Regions from separate parts of the Amycolatopsis mediterranei genome, predicted to be linked through region 1. Evidence: riboswitches for the same ligand, from Rfam matches in the RefSeq annotation. Region 1 holds a riboswitch; the other holds the start of a gene.
The links. A riboswitch is a leader RNA that binds a small molecule or an ion and turns the genes downstream of it on or off. The one in region 1 is predicted to bind glycine.

Region 1 (6,983 bases):
CCCCGCCCGCCCGCTCACGCATGACCTGCTGAAAGAGGTCATCGGAGCGCTCGGCCGGGAGCTGGAGCAGGTCGTCATCACCGACCTGAAGGAGGGCACGTTCTTCGCGGAGCTCGTGTTCGACGGCGACATCCGGGTGTCCGCCCGGCCGAGCGACTCGGTCGCGCTGGCCCTGCGGATCGGCGTCCCCATCCACGCCGTGGATTCGGTGCTGGAGGAAGCCGGCCTCATCATCCCGGACGAGCAGGAGGACGAGGTCGAGAAGTTCCGCGAGTTCCTCGACTCCGTGTCGCCCGAAGACTTCCGCGGAGCCGATACGTAAGAACTTGCCTTGACGCGGACGTCAACGTCTAGCGTCGATGGCATGCGGATCGGAGAACTTGCGCAGCGCACGGGTACCACTACCCGTGCGCTGCGGTTTTACGAGGACCAAGGCCTCCTGACGGCCCGGCGCTCGGCCAACGGCTACCGCGACTACGGCGAGGACGACCTCCAGCTGGTCAAGGAGATCCAGACCCTCCAGACGGTCGGCCTGACCCTCGAGGAGACGCGCCCCTTCGTCGAGTGCCTGCGCAGCGGCCACGAAACCGGCGACGCGTGCGCGAACTCCATCGAGGTGTACCGGCGCAAGCTCGAAGAAGCCGACGCGCTACTCGCCCGGCTCGGCGGCATCCGCGGCGAACTGGCCGCGAAACTCGCCGCCGCCCTGGCGCGGCAGGCGCCCGATCCGTGTGTCGTTCCCGATTCCCCACGCGCCTGATAGGAGCCCGCCATGTCCGAGGTTGCTGACATCTCCGACGCGACTTTCACCGAAGTCCTCGGCAGCGACGTCCCCGTGCTCGTCGAGTTCTGGGCCACCTGGTGCGGCCCGTGCCGGATGGTCGGCCCGGTGCTCGCGCAGCTGGCCGCCGAGCGTGCCGGCGAGCTTGCCGTCCGCAAGATCAACGCCGACGAGAACCCGGAGACCACCCGCGCCTACCAGGTCATGTCGCTGCCGACGATGATCCTCTTCCGCGGCGGCGAGCCGGTCGAGACGATCGTCGGCGCGTTCCCGAAGGCGCGCATCGAAGACCGGCTCGACCGGGTCCTCAAGGCGCCGTCGCTTTGACGAACGTGTCCGCCACTTCGCGCCCGTACGTTTCGAGGTCCAGCGAAGGGTCGGCCGCGTAGGCCGCGGCGACACCGTCGATGGCCTGCGCGATCGACATCGCCATCACCTCGGGCGTGAACGCGCCGAAGGTGCCCTCGGCCTGGCCCTGCTTGAGCTGCCGGGCCAGTCCGTGCACCCGCAGGTCGTCGACCAGCACCTTCGTCATCACCCAGCCGTCGGCGTCGTCGGCGTTGGCGGCCAGCTCCGACAGTGCCCGGACGCACTCCGGGTAAGCCCGCAGGAAGGCGATCGACGTCTCGATGTGCGCCCGCAGGTAGCCGCGCCGGTCGGCCGGGTCGAGCCCGCCGCCGGTGCGTTCGGTGAGGAACTCGCCCTTCGTCATGACGACCGTGCTGAGCACGGCCTGCATCAGGCCGGCCTTGTTCGTGAAGTGGTACGAGATCAGCCGGGTGCTGCTGAGCCCGGCGCGCTCCTTGATCTTGGCGAAGGTCGTCCGGCGGTAGCCGAGGTCGGCCAGGACGCCGATGGTCGCGCCGATGATCTGCGCCCGGCGCGCGGCCTCGGTGGGGCCGAGGCCCAGTTCGGCCATGAGGTCGGTGTTTACTTGCATGAGTAAAAGTTACTCGGCTGAGTAAAAAATGTCCACCGGGTTTGACGAGCCACGGGCGGGGGTACGGCGAACGGCTCAAAGGCTCATCCGACCGTTGAGCCTTGCCGCGCGTCGCGTTGACCGGTGTTCTCCTGGCGCTTACCGTCGAAGGAGGTAAATCGCCACGGTGTGATTCACGGTCTGGGGCCGGACCGTGGCGGTTGATCTCCGGTGGGTCCCACTCCTGGGACTCCTCCGGCTGTCATTCGCCGGCCGCCAGGTCGGGCGAGGGGAGGCTTGCGTGGTCGAGGCTGGTTCCGAGAAGCAGCCTGTCGAGGTCGCGACTGGTGAGCAGGGGGAACTGTTCCCCGACGACTCGCTGCCCGACGAGCTGGTGGGTTACCGGGGTCCGGCGGCGTGCCAGATCGCCGGCATCACCTACCGCCAGCTCGACTACTGGGCCCGGACCAAACTGGTCGCGCCCAGCATCCGCACCGCGCACGGCTCCGGCTCGCAGCGGCTGTACTCCTTCAAGGACATCCTGGTCCTCAAGGTCGTCAAGCGGCTCCTGGACACCGGCGTCTCGCTCCAGAACATCCGGGTCGCCGTCGACCACCTGCGCGTCCGCGGCGTCCGCGACCTGGCCCGGGTCACGCTGTTCTCCGACGGCACCACGGTGTACGAGTGCACCTCGCCGGAGGAGATCGTCGACCTGCTCCAGGGCGGTCAGGGTGTCTTCGGCATCGCCGTCAGCGGCGCGATGCAGGAGATCAGCGGCACCATCCACGAGTTCCCGGCCGAACGCGCCGACGGCGGCATCGTCGAGACGCACCAACCGGACGAACTCACCCAGCGCCGCAACGCCCGCAAGACCGGTTGATCACCACTGCGGCAGACAGAGTAAGGTTCCCCGTGCGGTCGACGAATCCGCGCGGGAGAGTCCGAGCCACACCTTGAGCTCGGCGCCGAAGGAGCAAGTCCTCCCCGGAACCTCTCAGGCACCCTGGACCGCGCGGACGAGACGCCTCTGGAAAGCGGGTCGTCAGGACACAGCCTGATGGCCCCGCCGACGGTGCAAGCCCGGTTCAACCACGCGGGCGAAACTCTCAGGCGCCCCTCGGGGTCAGACAGAGCGGGGAGGGTTCCTCCGGGTTTGGGCGAGTTCTGCTCGCGAAAAGCGCTCGCCCGAACCCTTCGGAGTGTCTTGTGGGGGTGCAACCCCCACACCCCGCCCGGCGGGCTCCGCCCCCGGACCCCCGCGGTGGTCGCCTTCCGCTCGTCCGTCCGTTCTAGAGTCGGTCGGTAATGCCCCGCTGTCCCCAGGAGGCCGTCGTGGATCCGTCACTCGCCTCCCTGGAACAGGGCCTTCCCTTCGCCGACCGGCACATCGGGCCCGGCCCGGCCGAACTGCGCCATATCCTCGAAGTCATCGGCGTCGCCTCCCTCGACGAACTCGCCGAACGGGCCGTGCCGCCGTCGCTGCGGGAATCCGCGCAGCCGCTCGAGCTGCCGCCTGCCGCGTCCGAAGCGCAGGCCCTCGCCGAACTCCGTGAACTGGCCGGGCGCAACCGGCTGACCGCCCCGATGATCGGGCTCGGCTACCACGACACCGTCACCCCGCCCGTCATCCGGCGCAACGTGCTCGAGAACCCGGCCTGGTACACCGCCTACACGCCCTACCAGCCCGAGATCTCCCAGGGGCGGCTCGAAGCGCTGCTCAACTTCCAGACCGTGATCGCGGACCTGACCGGGCTCCCCGTCGCGAACGCGTCCCTGCTCGACGAGGCCACCGCGGCCGCCGAGGCGATGACCCTGGTGCGCCGCGCCGGCCGCGGCACGTCCTCCCGGTTCGTCGTCGACGAAGACACCCTGCCGCAGACCCTCGCCGTGCTGCGGACCCGGGCCGAGCCGCTGGGCATCGAACTGGTCGTCGAAGACCTCTCCCAGGGCCTGACCGGGCTCGGGCTCGGCGGCGACTTCTTCGGCGTGCTCCTGTCCTGCCCCGGCGCGTCCGGTGCGGTCCGGGAGCTCGACCACACCATCGGCGAGGCCAAGAAGCACGGCGCGGCCGTGATCGTCGCCGCCGACCCGCTCGCCCTCACCCTGCTGCGGCCGCCCGGCGAGCTCGGCGCCGACGTCGCCGTCGGCTCGACCCAGCGGTTCGGTGTCCCGCTCGGCTTCGGCGGCCCGCACGCCGCCTACCTCGCCGTGCGAAAAGGGTTCGAACGGCAGCTGCCCGGCCGGCTGGTCGGCGTCTCGAAGGACGCAGACGGCGCGCCCGCGTACCGGCTCGCCCTGCAGACGCGCGAGCAGCACATCCGCCGCGAGAAGGCGACGTCGAACATCTGCACCGCCCAGGTCCTGCCGGCCGTGCTGGCTTCGATGTACGCGGTGTACCACGGACCCGGCGGGCTGCGTTCGATCGCGCTGCGGGCCCACCGGATGGCCACCGTGCTGGCCGCCGGCCTCGCCGAGGGCGGTGTCGACGTCGTGCACGGCGAGTTCTTCGACACGGTCGTCGCGGCGGTGCCCGGCCGCGCGGACACGGTCGTCGCCGCGGCCCGCGACCTCGGCGTCTCCCTGCGCCGGATCGACGACGACCACGTCGGCATCGCCTGCGACGAAACCACCACCCGAGAGCGGCTTTCCTGCGTGTGGAAGGCGTGCGGCGTCTCGGTGTCCGATGTGGACGGACTGGACGCGGACACCGCGGACGCGCTCCCGGCGCCGCTGCGGCGCACGAGCGAGTTCCTCACCCATCCGGTGTTCCACGCGCACCGCTCCGAAACCGCGATGCTGCGCTACCTGCGGCGGCTGGCGGACTCCGACGTCGCCCTCGACCGCAGCATGATCCCGCTGGGCTCGTGCACCATGAAGCTCAACGCCACCGCGGAGATGGAGCCGATCAGCTGGCCGGAGTTCGCCGGGCTGCACCCGTTCGCCCCGGCCGAAGACGCCGCCGGGCTGCTGACCGTGGCCGCCGACCTGAGCGCCTGGCTCGCCCGGATCACCGGCTACGACGCGGTTTCCCTGCAACCCAACGCCGGCAGCCAGGGCGAGTTCGCCGGCCTGCTCGCCATCCGCGCCTACCACCGTTCCCGCGGCGAGCACGCCCGGGACGTCTGCCTGATCCCGGCCAGCGCGCACGGCACGAACGCGGCCAGCGCGGTGATGGCGGGCCTGCGCGTGGCCGTCGTCCGCTGCGACGAGGCCGGCAACATCGACCTCGCCCACCTGCGGTCCACAGTGGACGACCATCGAGCCGACCTCGCCGCGATCATGCTCACCTACCCGTCGACGCACGGCGTCTACGAAGACACCGTCGGCGAAGTGTGCGCGGCGGTGCACGACGCGGGCGGGCAGGTATACGTCGACGGCGCCAACCTGAACGCGCTGATCGGCGTCGCCCAGTACGGCCGCTTCGGCGCCGACGTCTCGCACCTCAACCTGCACAAGACGTTCTGCATCCCGCACGGCGGCGGCGGGCCCGGGGTCGGTCCCATCGGGGTCCGCGCGCACCTGGCGCCGTTCCTGCCGAACCACCCGCTGCAGCCGGCGGCCGGCCCGGCCACCGGCGTCGGCCCGGTCAGCGCGGCGCCGTGGGGCAGCGCGTCCATCCTGCCGATTTCCTGGGCGTACGTCCGGATGATGGGTGCCGGCGGGCTCCGCCGGGCGACGCTCGTGGCGGTGGCCGCCGCCAACTACGTCGCCCGCCGCCTCGCCGACCACTACCCCGTGCTGTACGCCGGCCGCGAAGGGCTGGTGGCGCACGAATGCATCCTCGACCTCCGGCCGCTGACGAAGGCCACCGGCGTCACGGTCGACGACGTCGCGAAGCGGTTGGCGGACTACGGGCTGCACGCGCCGACGATGTCCTTCCCGGTCGCGGGCACGCTGATGGTGGAGCCCACGGAGAGCGAAGACCTTGCCGAACTCGACCGCTTCTGCGCGGCGATGATCGCGATCCGCGCCGAAATCGACCGCGTCGCGGCGGGGGAGTGGGCCCTCGAGGCCTCCCCGCTGCGGCAGGCCCCGCACACCGCCCGCTGCGTCGCGGGCGAGTGGAACCGGCCCTACAGCCGCGAAACGGCGGTGTTCCCGGCGGGGACGGCCGCGCCGAAGATCTGGCCACCGGTCCGCCGCATCGACGGCGCGGCCGGCGACCGCAACCTGGTCTGCTCGTGCCCGCCGCCGGAGGCCTTCGCCGGAAGCCCGTAGCCGGGCGAGCCGTCGCACGGGCGCACAGGAACGCCGGGTAGGTTGACGCCCATGGTGAGTGGGACCGGTCCTGATCGGACGTCCGTGGTCGTGACCGGCGGCAGCGGCTTCATCGGCCGGGTCGTCGTGCGCGCCCTCCGCGACCGGGGCGTCCCGGTCACCGTCGTGGACCGGGTGCCCTTCCCCGAAGACCTCGACGGCGTGCGCGTGGTGACCGGCGACCTCCGCGAGGCCGCCGTCCGTGAGCAGGCCGTGACCGGCGAAACCGCGGGCATCGTGCACCTCGCCGCGCTGACGTCGGTGCTGAAGTCGGTCGAGCTGCCCGAGGACACCTTCGCCGACAACGTCCTGGTCACCCAGGAGCTGCTGGAGCTCGCGCGCCGCCGCGAGGTGCCGAAGTTCCTGCTCGCCTCGACGAACGCGGTGATCGGCGACGTCGGCACCGCGACCATCACCCCGGACCTGCCGCTGCGCCCGCTGACGCCGTACGGCGCCACCAAGGCGGCGTGCGAAATGCTGCTGTCGGGCTACGCCGGGGCGTACGGCATGACGACGTGTGCGTTGCGGTTCACCAACGTCTACGGCCCGGGAATGTCCCACAAGGACAGTTTCGTGCCGCGGATGATGCGGGCCGCGCTGACCGGCACCGGGATCCGGGTCTACGGCGACGGCCGCCAGCGCCGCGACCTCGTGCACGTCGACGACGTCGTCCGCGCGATCCTGCTGGCCCTCGACAGCGGCTATTCGGGCCGCGCGATCGTCGGCGCCGGGCGTTCGGTGTCCGTGCTGGAGATGGTCGAAGCCGTGCGCGAGGTGACCGGCGCCGAACTGCCGGTCGAGCACGTCGAGGCCCCGGCCGGCGAGATGCCCGCGGTCGTCGTCGACGTCTCGGCGAGCGCGGAGACCATCGGCTACCGGCCGGAGGTCTCGCTCACCGAAGGCCTGGCGACGGCGTGGAAGTACTTCTCCGGCCTCAAGACGCCGTGACGGCATTTCTCCGCCGGCACTGGCTGCTCCTGCTGTTGCTCGTCCCGGCGATCGTCCTGCGGGTGCTGACCTGGCTGG
Region 2 (6,983 bases), 3.8 Mb from region 1:
ATCAACGTCACCTTCCAGGAGCCCCTGGGCGTGGTCGGCGTGATCGTGCCGTGGAACTTCCCGATGCCGATCGCCGGCTGGGGGTTCGCGCCCGCGCTCGCCGCCGGGAACACCGTCGTCCTCAAACCGGCCGAGCTGACGCCGCTGACCGCGATCCGGCTGGCCGAGCTGGCGCGCGAGGCGGGCATCCCGGAGGACGTCTTCCAGGTGCTGCCCGGCAAGGGGTCCGTGGTCGGGCAGCGGTTCGTCGAGCACCCGGCCGTGCGGAAGGTCGTGTTCACCGGCTCGACCGAGGTCGGCAAGCAGATCATGGCGGGCTGCGCGGCGCAGGTGAAGCGCGTGACGCTGGAGCTGGGCGGCAAGAACGCCAACATCGTCTTCGCCGACTCCGACCTGGAAAAAGCCGCGGCGACCGCGCCCTACGGCGTCTTCGACAACGCCGGCCAGGACTGCTGCGCCCGCTCGCTCATCCTGGTGCAGGCGAGCGCGTACGACCGGTTCATGGAGCTGCTCGAACCCGCGGTGCACGGCGTCGTCGTCGGCGACCCCGGCGACGAGAAGACCGAGATGGGGCCGCTGATCTCGGCCGCGCACCGGGAGAAGGTCGCCTCCTACGTGCCGGACGACGCGCCCGTCGCGTTCCGCGGCACCGCCCCCGCGGGCCGCGGCTTCTGGTTCCCGCCGACCGTCCTCACCCCGCCGGACCTGCGGCACCCGGTCGCGGCGGAGGAGGTCTTCGGCCCGGTCGTCGCCGTCGTGCCGTTCGCGGAGGAAGCCGACGCGATCCGGATGGCCAACGCGACCGAGTACGGCCTGTCCGGGTCGATCTGGACCCGCGACGCCGGCCGCGCGTTCCGGGTCGCGCGTGGCGTCGAAGCCGGCAACCTCTCGGTGAACTCGCACTCTTCGGTGCGCTACTGGACGCCGTTCGGCGGCTTCAAGCAGTCCGGCCTCGGCCGCGAGCTCGGCCCGGACGCCGCCGCGGCGTTCACCGAAACCAAGAACGTCTTTCTGAGCACGGAGGAGTAATGGTCCAGCGTTTCGAAGGCCGCGTCGCGGTCATCACCGGCGGCGCGAGCGGCATCGGGCTCGCCTCGGCCCGCCGTCTGGCGAGCGAAGGCGCGAAGGTCGTCATCGGGGACCTGACGCCGGATTCGGGCAAAGCCGCGGCCGACGAGATCGGCGGCGCGTTCATCCAGACCGACGTCACCGACGCCGAGCAGGTCGAGAACCTGTTCCACAGCACGGTCGAGCAGTTCGGCTCGGTCGACGTCGCCTTCAACAACGCCGGCATCTCGCCGCCGGAGGACGACTCCATCCTCACCACCGGCATCGAGGCGTGGGAGCGGGTGCAGCGGGTCAACCTGACGTCGGTGTACCACTGCTGCAAGGCCGTCCTGCCGCACATGCAGCGCCAGGGCAAGGGCTCGATCATCAACACGGCGTCGTTCGTGGCGGTGATGGGCGCGGCGACCTCGCAGATCTCCTACACCGCGTCCAAGGGTGGCGTGCTCGCCATGAGCCGCGAGCTCGGGGTGCAGTTCGCGCGGGAGAACATCCGCGTCAACGCGCTGTGCCCGGGGCCGGTGAACACCCCACTGCTCAAGGAGCTGTTCGCCAAGGACCCCGAACGCGCGGCGCGGCGGCTGGTGCACGTGCCGGTCGGCCGGTTCGCCGAGCCGGAGGAGATCGCGGCCGCGGTCGCCTTCCTGGCCAGCGACGACGCCAGCTTCATCACGGCGTCCCAGTTCCTGGTCGACGGCGGCATCTCCGGCGCGTACGTCACCCCGCTCTAACGCTTGGTCGGTTTCTTGACGCCGTAGACTTCCCGCAGGTAGCTCCAGGCGGCGTTGAGCTTCTTGCGTTCTTCCGAGACGAGCTTTTCGCGGCGGCGCAGCACGCGGACGGCGATCTCCGAGGCCAGGAAGGCGCCGGCGGCGAAGGTCAGCACGCCGACGATCAGGGTCAGGGCGATGACGGTGGTGGTCATGGTGACCAGCGTCGGAGCGCCGTGGGCGGGTTGTCCCTGCGCAAAGCTAGCGGGTTTCGTTAGCTTTGTGAGGTGACGCACTGGCGCGCCGACGAGTGGGCGGAAGCGGTCCGGGCCGGCATCCGCTCCCACGGTCTCTCCCTGGACGAGGCCGCGCGGCGCATCGGCGTCCCGACGTCGACGCTGCGCAGCTGGATCGAGCACCGGCACGCGCCGAAGGTGACGGTGTTCGACCACTGGGCCCAGCTCGCCGAGGTGACCGGCCTCGGCGAGGCCGAGCTGCTGCGCGTCGCCGGGGTGCTGCCCGACGCGCTGGCGTCGCCGGTGCACGTCGCCCAGGCGGCGAAGGCGCTGCGGGAGGGCATCGACCAGGCCGGGCAGTTCCTCCGCCAGGCCACCGTGCTGGTCTACTCCTCGCCCGGCACGCAGGTGGCGAACGCCATCGCCGCGTCGCCGATCGACTGGGAGATCCGGATCCGGTCCGCCACCCGCGGCGACGAGATCCGCATCACCTACCATCACTACGTCGGGATCGTGGCGCCGCGGGACCTGCCCTACGACGACGCCGAGGTGCGCCGCATCCTCGAGCACGACGTCCTCGGCGAGCTGTGGCGGCCGCTCGGGCTGTACTGGCGGGTCGCCGAGGTGCACGACTGGCACGAGCCGCCCCGGCTGGTCATCCAGGTGCCCGAGCAGGAGGCGACGCGGCCGCCCGTGCCGTCGCCGGTCGTCTCCGCGCCGCCGGTGGTCGTGCTGTCGCCGATCTGGGGCTACGGCGAGCTGCTGGCCTCGCTGGTCGCCGACGGCCTCGGGTTCGGCAACGTCGACTTCCGCTACTTCGGCCTGCCGGACGAGATGGCCGACCGGGTCCGGATCACCGCTCGTGAGCTGGCCGAACCCGCGCCCCGGCTGGTGCACTCGGTACCGCCGATCATGCTGCTGCACGGCCTGGCCGTGCCGGATCTGGCCGGACGGCTCCCGGTCGTGGTCCGCTACGGCCCCCGCATGCGCGCCCGCGCCGCCCGCATCTACCGCGAGCCGCTGCTCGAGGCGGGGTTCGCGGACCCCTTGGAAGGCGCCCGCGCGATCGAGGAGGCGATTGCGGTCCCGCCGGGCTGTGCGTACTTCGAGGTGACCCTGGCCGACGCCGACGTCTTCGACGGCGACCGTCCCTCGCTGGACCGGCTCAACGACTCGGTGGCGTGGCACGCCGAGCAGCTCGTCGAGCAGGTCCTGCTGGGCGCGGGCCTGCCCCCGGTACCCCTGGGCGGGCCGCTGAAACGCCTGGTCCTGCCCTCGGGGAGGGTGCGGCGCCCACCGGCGCTGGCCGGGAAGGTGGTGCGGCGAGCAGCCGGTCGCAGCGGGATCGCAGACTGATGTGGTGTTGGCCGGGTGAAGTAGACGGCCGCGGGACGCGCCGGGTACCGTGACTGCCACAACTGCAGATCGGGCCGTCGAGCCGAGGCGGGAGAGCCCTCACGAAGTCGGTGGGGCACCGAAGGAGCAAACTCCCCGGAATCTCTCAGGTACCCGCTACCGCTTCGCGCGAGGCCACTCTGGAAAGCAGGCGCACCCGCGCCTCACCCAAGGTGAAAGCCGTGCTGTGTCTTCTCCCAGCGGCACGGTGAAACTCTCAGGTGCCATGACAGAGGGGGAGTTCCCAGCGCACCGTTCTGTCCGGTGCCCGGCCCGAGGAGCTCCCGATCACTTCTACGCAGTTCGACGCCCGCCACATCGGCCCGTCCGAGGCCGAACGCGCGAAGATGCTGGCCGAGTGCGGCTACGGCAGCCTGGACGCCCTGGTCGGCGCGGCCGTCCCCAGCGCCATCCGCGCCACCCGTGACCTGCGGCTCCCGCCCGCCGCGTCCGAAGAGGAAGCCACCGCGGAGCTGCGCGCCCTCGCCGCGCGCAACCGGCCGATGACGCAGATGATCGGCCTCGGCTACTCCGACACCGTCACGCCCGGCGTGATCCGCCGCAACGTGCTGGAGAACCCGGCCTGGTACACCGCGTACACGCCCTACCAGCCGGAGATCTCCCAGGGCCGGCTCGAAGCCCTCCTCAACTTCCAGACCATGGTCGCCGACCTGACCGGCCTGGCCACCGCGAACGCCTCGCTGCTGGACGAGTCGACCGCCGTCGCCGAAGCCGTCACGCTCATGCGCCGCGCGTCGAAGTCCAAGTCGAACAAGGTCGTCCTCGACGCCGAGTGCCTGCCGCAGACCATCGCCGTCGTGCGCACCCGCGTCGAGGCCCTGGGCATCGAGGTCGAGGTCCGCGACCTGCTCACCGGCCTGCCGGACGAGTTCTTCGGGGTCGTCGTCCAGTACCCGGGCGCGTCCGGCGTGCTGCGCGGCCGCGGCTTCTACCACGCGATTTCCGAGTCGGCGAAGGCCGCGGGCGCGCTGTTCACCGTCGCCGCCGACCTCCTCGCGCTCACCCTGATCACCTCGCCCGGCGAGTTCGGCGCGGACGTCGCCGCCGGGTCGACCCAGCGCTTCGGCGTCCCGCTCGGCTACGGCGGCCCGCACGCCGGGTACATGTCGGTCCGCTCCGGCCTCGAGCGGTCGCTGCCCGGGCGTCTCGTCGGCGTCTCGGTCGACGCCGACGGCAACTCCGCCTACCGGCTCGCGCTGCAGACGCGTGAGCAGCACATCCGTCGCGAGAAGGCGACGTCCAACATCTGCACCGCGCAGGTCCTGCCCGCCGTGCTGGCCGCGATGTACGCGGTCTACCACGGTCCGGACGGCCTGAAGAAGATCGCCCAGCGCGTCCACGGCCTCGCCGCGGGCTTCGCCGGCGCCCTGCGCCGGACCGGCGTCGAGGTCGTGCACGAGTCGTTCTTCGACACCGTCGTGGCGCACGTCCCCGGCCAGGCCGCCGAGATCCACGCGGCGGCTCGCGAGGCCGGGATCAACCTCGGGCACGTCGACGCCGACCACGTCCGGGTCGCCTTCGACGAGGTCAGCACCCCCGCCATCGCCGCGAAGGTCCTGCGCGCGTTCGGGGTCGACGAAGACATCCAAGACGGCCCCGCCCTGCCGGAAAACACTGCGCTGCCCAACGGCCTGGCCCGCGAGAGCGGCTTCATGGGCCACGAGGTCTTCGGCACCCACCGCTCCGAGACGGCGATGCTGCGCTACCTGCGTCGCCTGGCCGACCAGGATTACGCGCTCGACCGCGGCATGATCCCGCTCGGCTCCTGCACGATGAAGCTCAACGCCACCACCGAGATGGAGCCGATCAGCTGGCGCGAGTTCGCGGGCATCCACCCGTTCGCGCCGGCCGAGGACGCTGCCGGGTACCACACGCTGGTGGCGCAGCTGGCCGACTGGCTGGCCGAGGTCACCGGCTACGACAAGGTGTCGCTGCAGCCGAACGCGGGCAGCCAGGGCGAGCTGGCCGGCCTTCTCGCGATCCGCGCCTACCACCGCGCGAACGGCGACGAAGCCCGTGACGTCTGCCTGATCCCGTCGTCGGCGCACGGCACCAACGCCGCGTCCGCGGTGCTCGCCGGGATGCGCGTGGTCGTCGTCAAGTGCACCGACGAGGGCAACGTCGACCTCGCCGACCTGCGGGCCAAGGTGGACGCCCACCGGGACACGCTCGCCGCGATCATGGTGACGTACCCGTCCACGCACGGCGTGTACGAGCACGACATCGACGAGCTGGCCAAGATCGTCCACGACGGCGGCGGCCAGGTGTACGTCGACGGCGCGAACCTCAACGCCCTGCTCGGGCTGGCCAAGCCGGGCGAGTTCGGCGGCGACGTCTCGCACCTGAACCTGCACAAGACGTTCTGCATCCCGCACGGCGGCGGTGGCCCCGGCGTCGGCCCGGTCGCGGTGCGCGCGCACCTCGCGCCCTACCTGCCGAACCACCCGCTGCTGGCGGCCGCCGGCCCGGAAACCGGGGTCGGCCCGATCAGCGGCGCCCCCTACGGCTCGGCGTCGATCCTGCCGATTTCCTGGGCCTACGTCCGGATGATGGGCGCGCCCGGCCTGACCGCGGCCACCGAGGTCGCCGTGCTGGCCGCGAACTACGTCGCTTCGCGCCTGGCGCCGCACTACCCGGTGCTCTACACGGGCCAGGACGGCCTGGTCGCCCACGAGTGCATCCTCGACCTGCGCCAGATCACCAAGGAGACCGGCGTGACGGTCGACGACGTCGCCAAGCGGCTCATCGACTACGGCTTCCACGCGCCGACGATGTCGTTCCCGGTCGCGGGCACGCTGATGGTCGAGCCGACCGAGTCCGAGGACCTGGGCGAGATCGACCGGTTCTGCGACGCGATGATCGCCATCCGCGCCGAGATCGACGAGGTCGCGCAGGGTCGCTGGAGCGCGGAGGAGTCGCCGCTGCGCGGAGCCCCGCACACCGCGGAGACGCTGGTCGGGGAATGGGACAAGCCGTACAGCCGCGAGCTGGCCGTGTACCCGGCGGGTGTTTCGCGCAAGAACAAGTACTGGCCCCCGGTGCGTCGCATCGACGGCGCCCGCGGTGACCGTAACCTCGTGTGCTCCTGCCCGCCCCTCAACGCTTACGAAGGCTGACCCGTGTCACGCGAAACTTCCTTGCACGGAGTCCACAAGGGACTCGGTGCGCTGTTCACCGACTTCGCCGGCTGGTCGATGCCGGTCCGCTACGCCAGCGAGCTGGCCGAGCACAAGGCCGTCCGCGAGGCGGCCGGGCTGTTCGACCTGTCGCACATGGCCGAAATCCACGTCACCGGCAAGCAGGCGGCGGACGTCCTGGACTTCGCGCTGGTCGGCAACCTGACCGGCGTCAAGCCGGGCCGGGCGCGGTACACGATGATCTGCAACGAGTCCGGGGGTGTGCTGGACGACCTGGTCGTCTACCGCCTGGCCGACGAGCACTACCTGGTCGTCGCGAACGCGGGCAACGCGCAGGTCGTCGCGGACGCCCTGGAAGAGCGGGTCGCGGGCTTCGACGCCGTCGTCGACGACCGGTCCGAGACCACCGCGCTGATCGC

Region 2: it holds a riboswitch for glycine, as region 1 does, so the genes downstream of both, gcvP (aminomethyl-transferring glycine dehydrogenase) here and gcvP (aminomethyl-transferring glycine dehydrogenase) in region 1, are expected to answer to the same signal.

Annotation. Positions count from the first base shown of each region.
Region 1 covers NZ_CP100416.1:5,794,700-5,801,682, reverse strand. The annotation lists gene ISP_RS25975 (bifunctional nuclease family protein) at 1-322, shown strand, start outside; gene ISP_RS25970 (MerR family transcriptional regulator) at 365-760, shown strand; gene trxA (thioredoxin) at 773-1,108, shown strand; gene ISP_RS25960 (TetR/AcrR family transcriptional regulator) at 1,089-1,721, opposite strand; gene ISP_RS25955 (MerR family transcriptional regulator) at 2,002-2,580, shown strand; glycine riboswitch at 2,623-2,721, shown strand; gene gcvP (aminomethyl-transferring glycine dehydrogenase) at 3,033-5,918, shown strand; gene ISP_RS25945 (NAD-dependent epimerase/dehydratase family protein) at 5,970-6,905, shown strand; gene ISP_RS25940 (glycosyltransferase family 2 protein) at 6,902-6,983, shown strand, end outside.
Region 2 covers NZ_CP100416.1:2,035,027-2,042,009, forward strand. The annotation lists gene ISP_RS09685 (aldehyde dehydrogenase family protein) at 1-1,029, shown strand, start outside; gene ISP_RS09690 (3-oxoacyl-ACP reductase) at 1,029-1,796, shown strand; gene ISP_RS09695 (hypothetical protein) at 1,793-1,990, opposite strand; gene ISP_RS09700 (helix-turn-helix domain-containing protein) at 2,063-3,367, shown strand; glycine riboswitch at 3,446-3,539, shown strand; gene gcvP (aminomethyl-transferring glycine dehydrogenase) at 3,694-6,543, shown strand; gene gcvT (glycine cleavage system aminomethyltransferase GcvT) at 6,547-6,983, shown strand, end outside.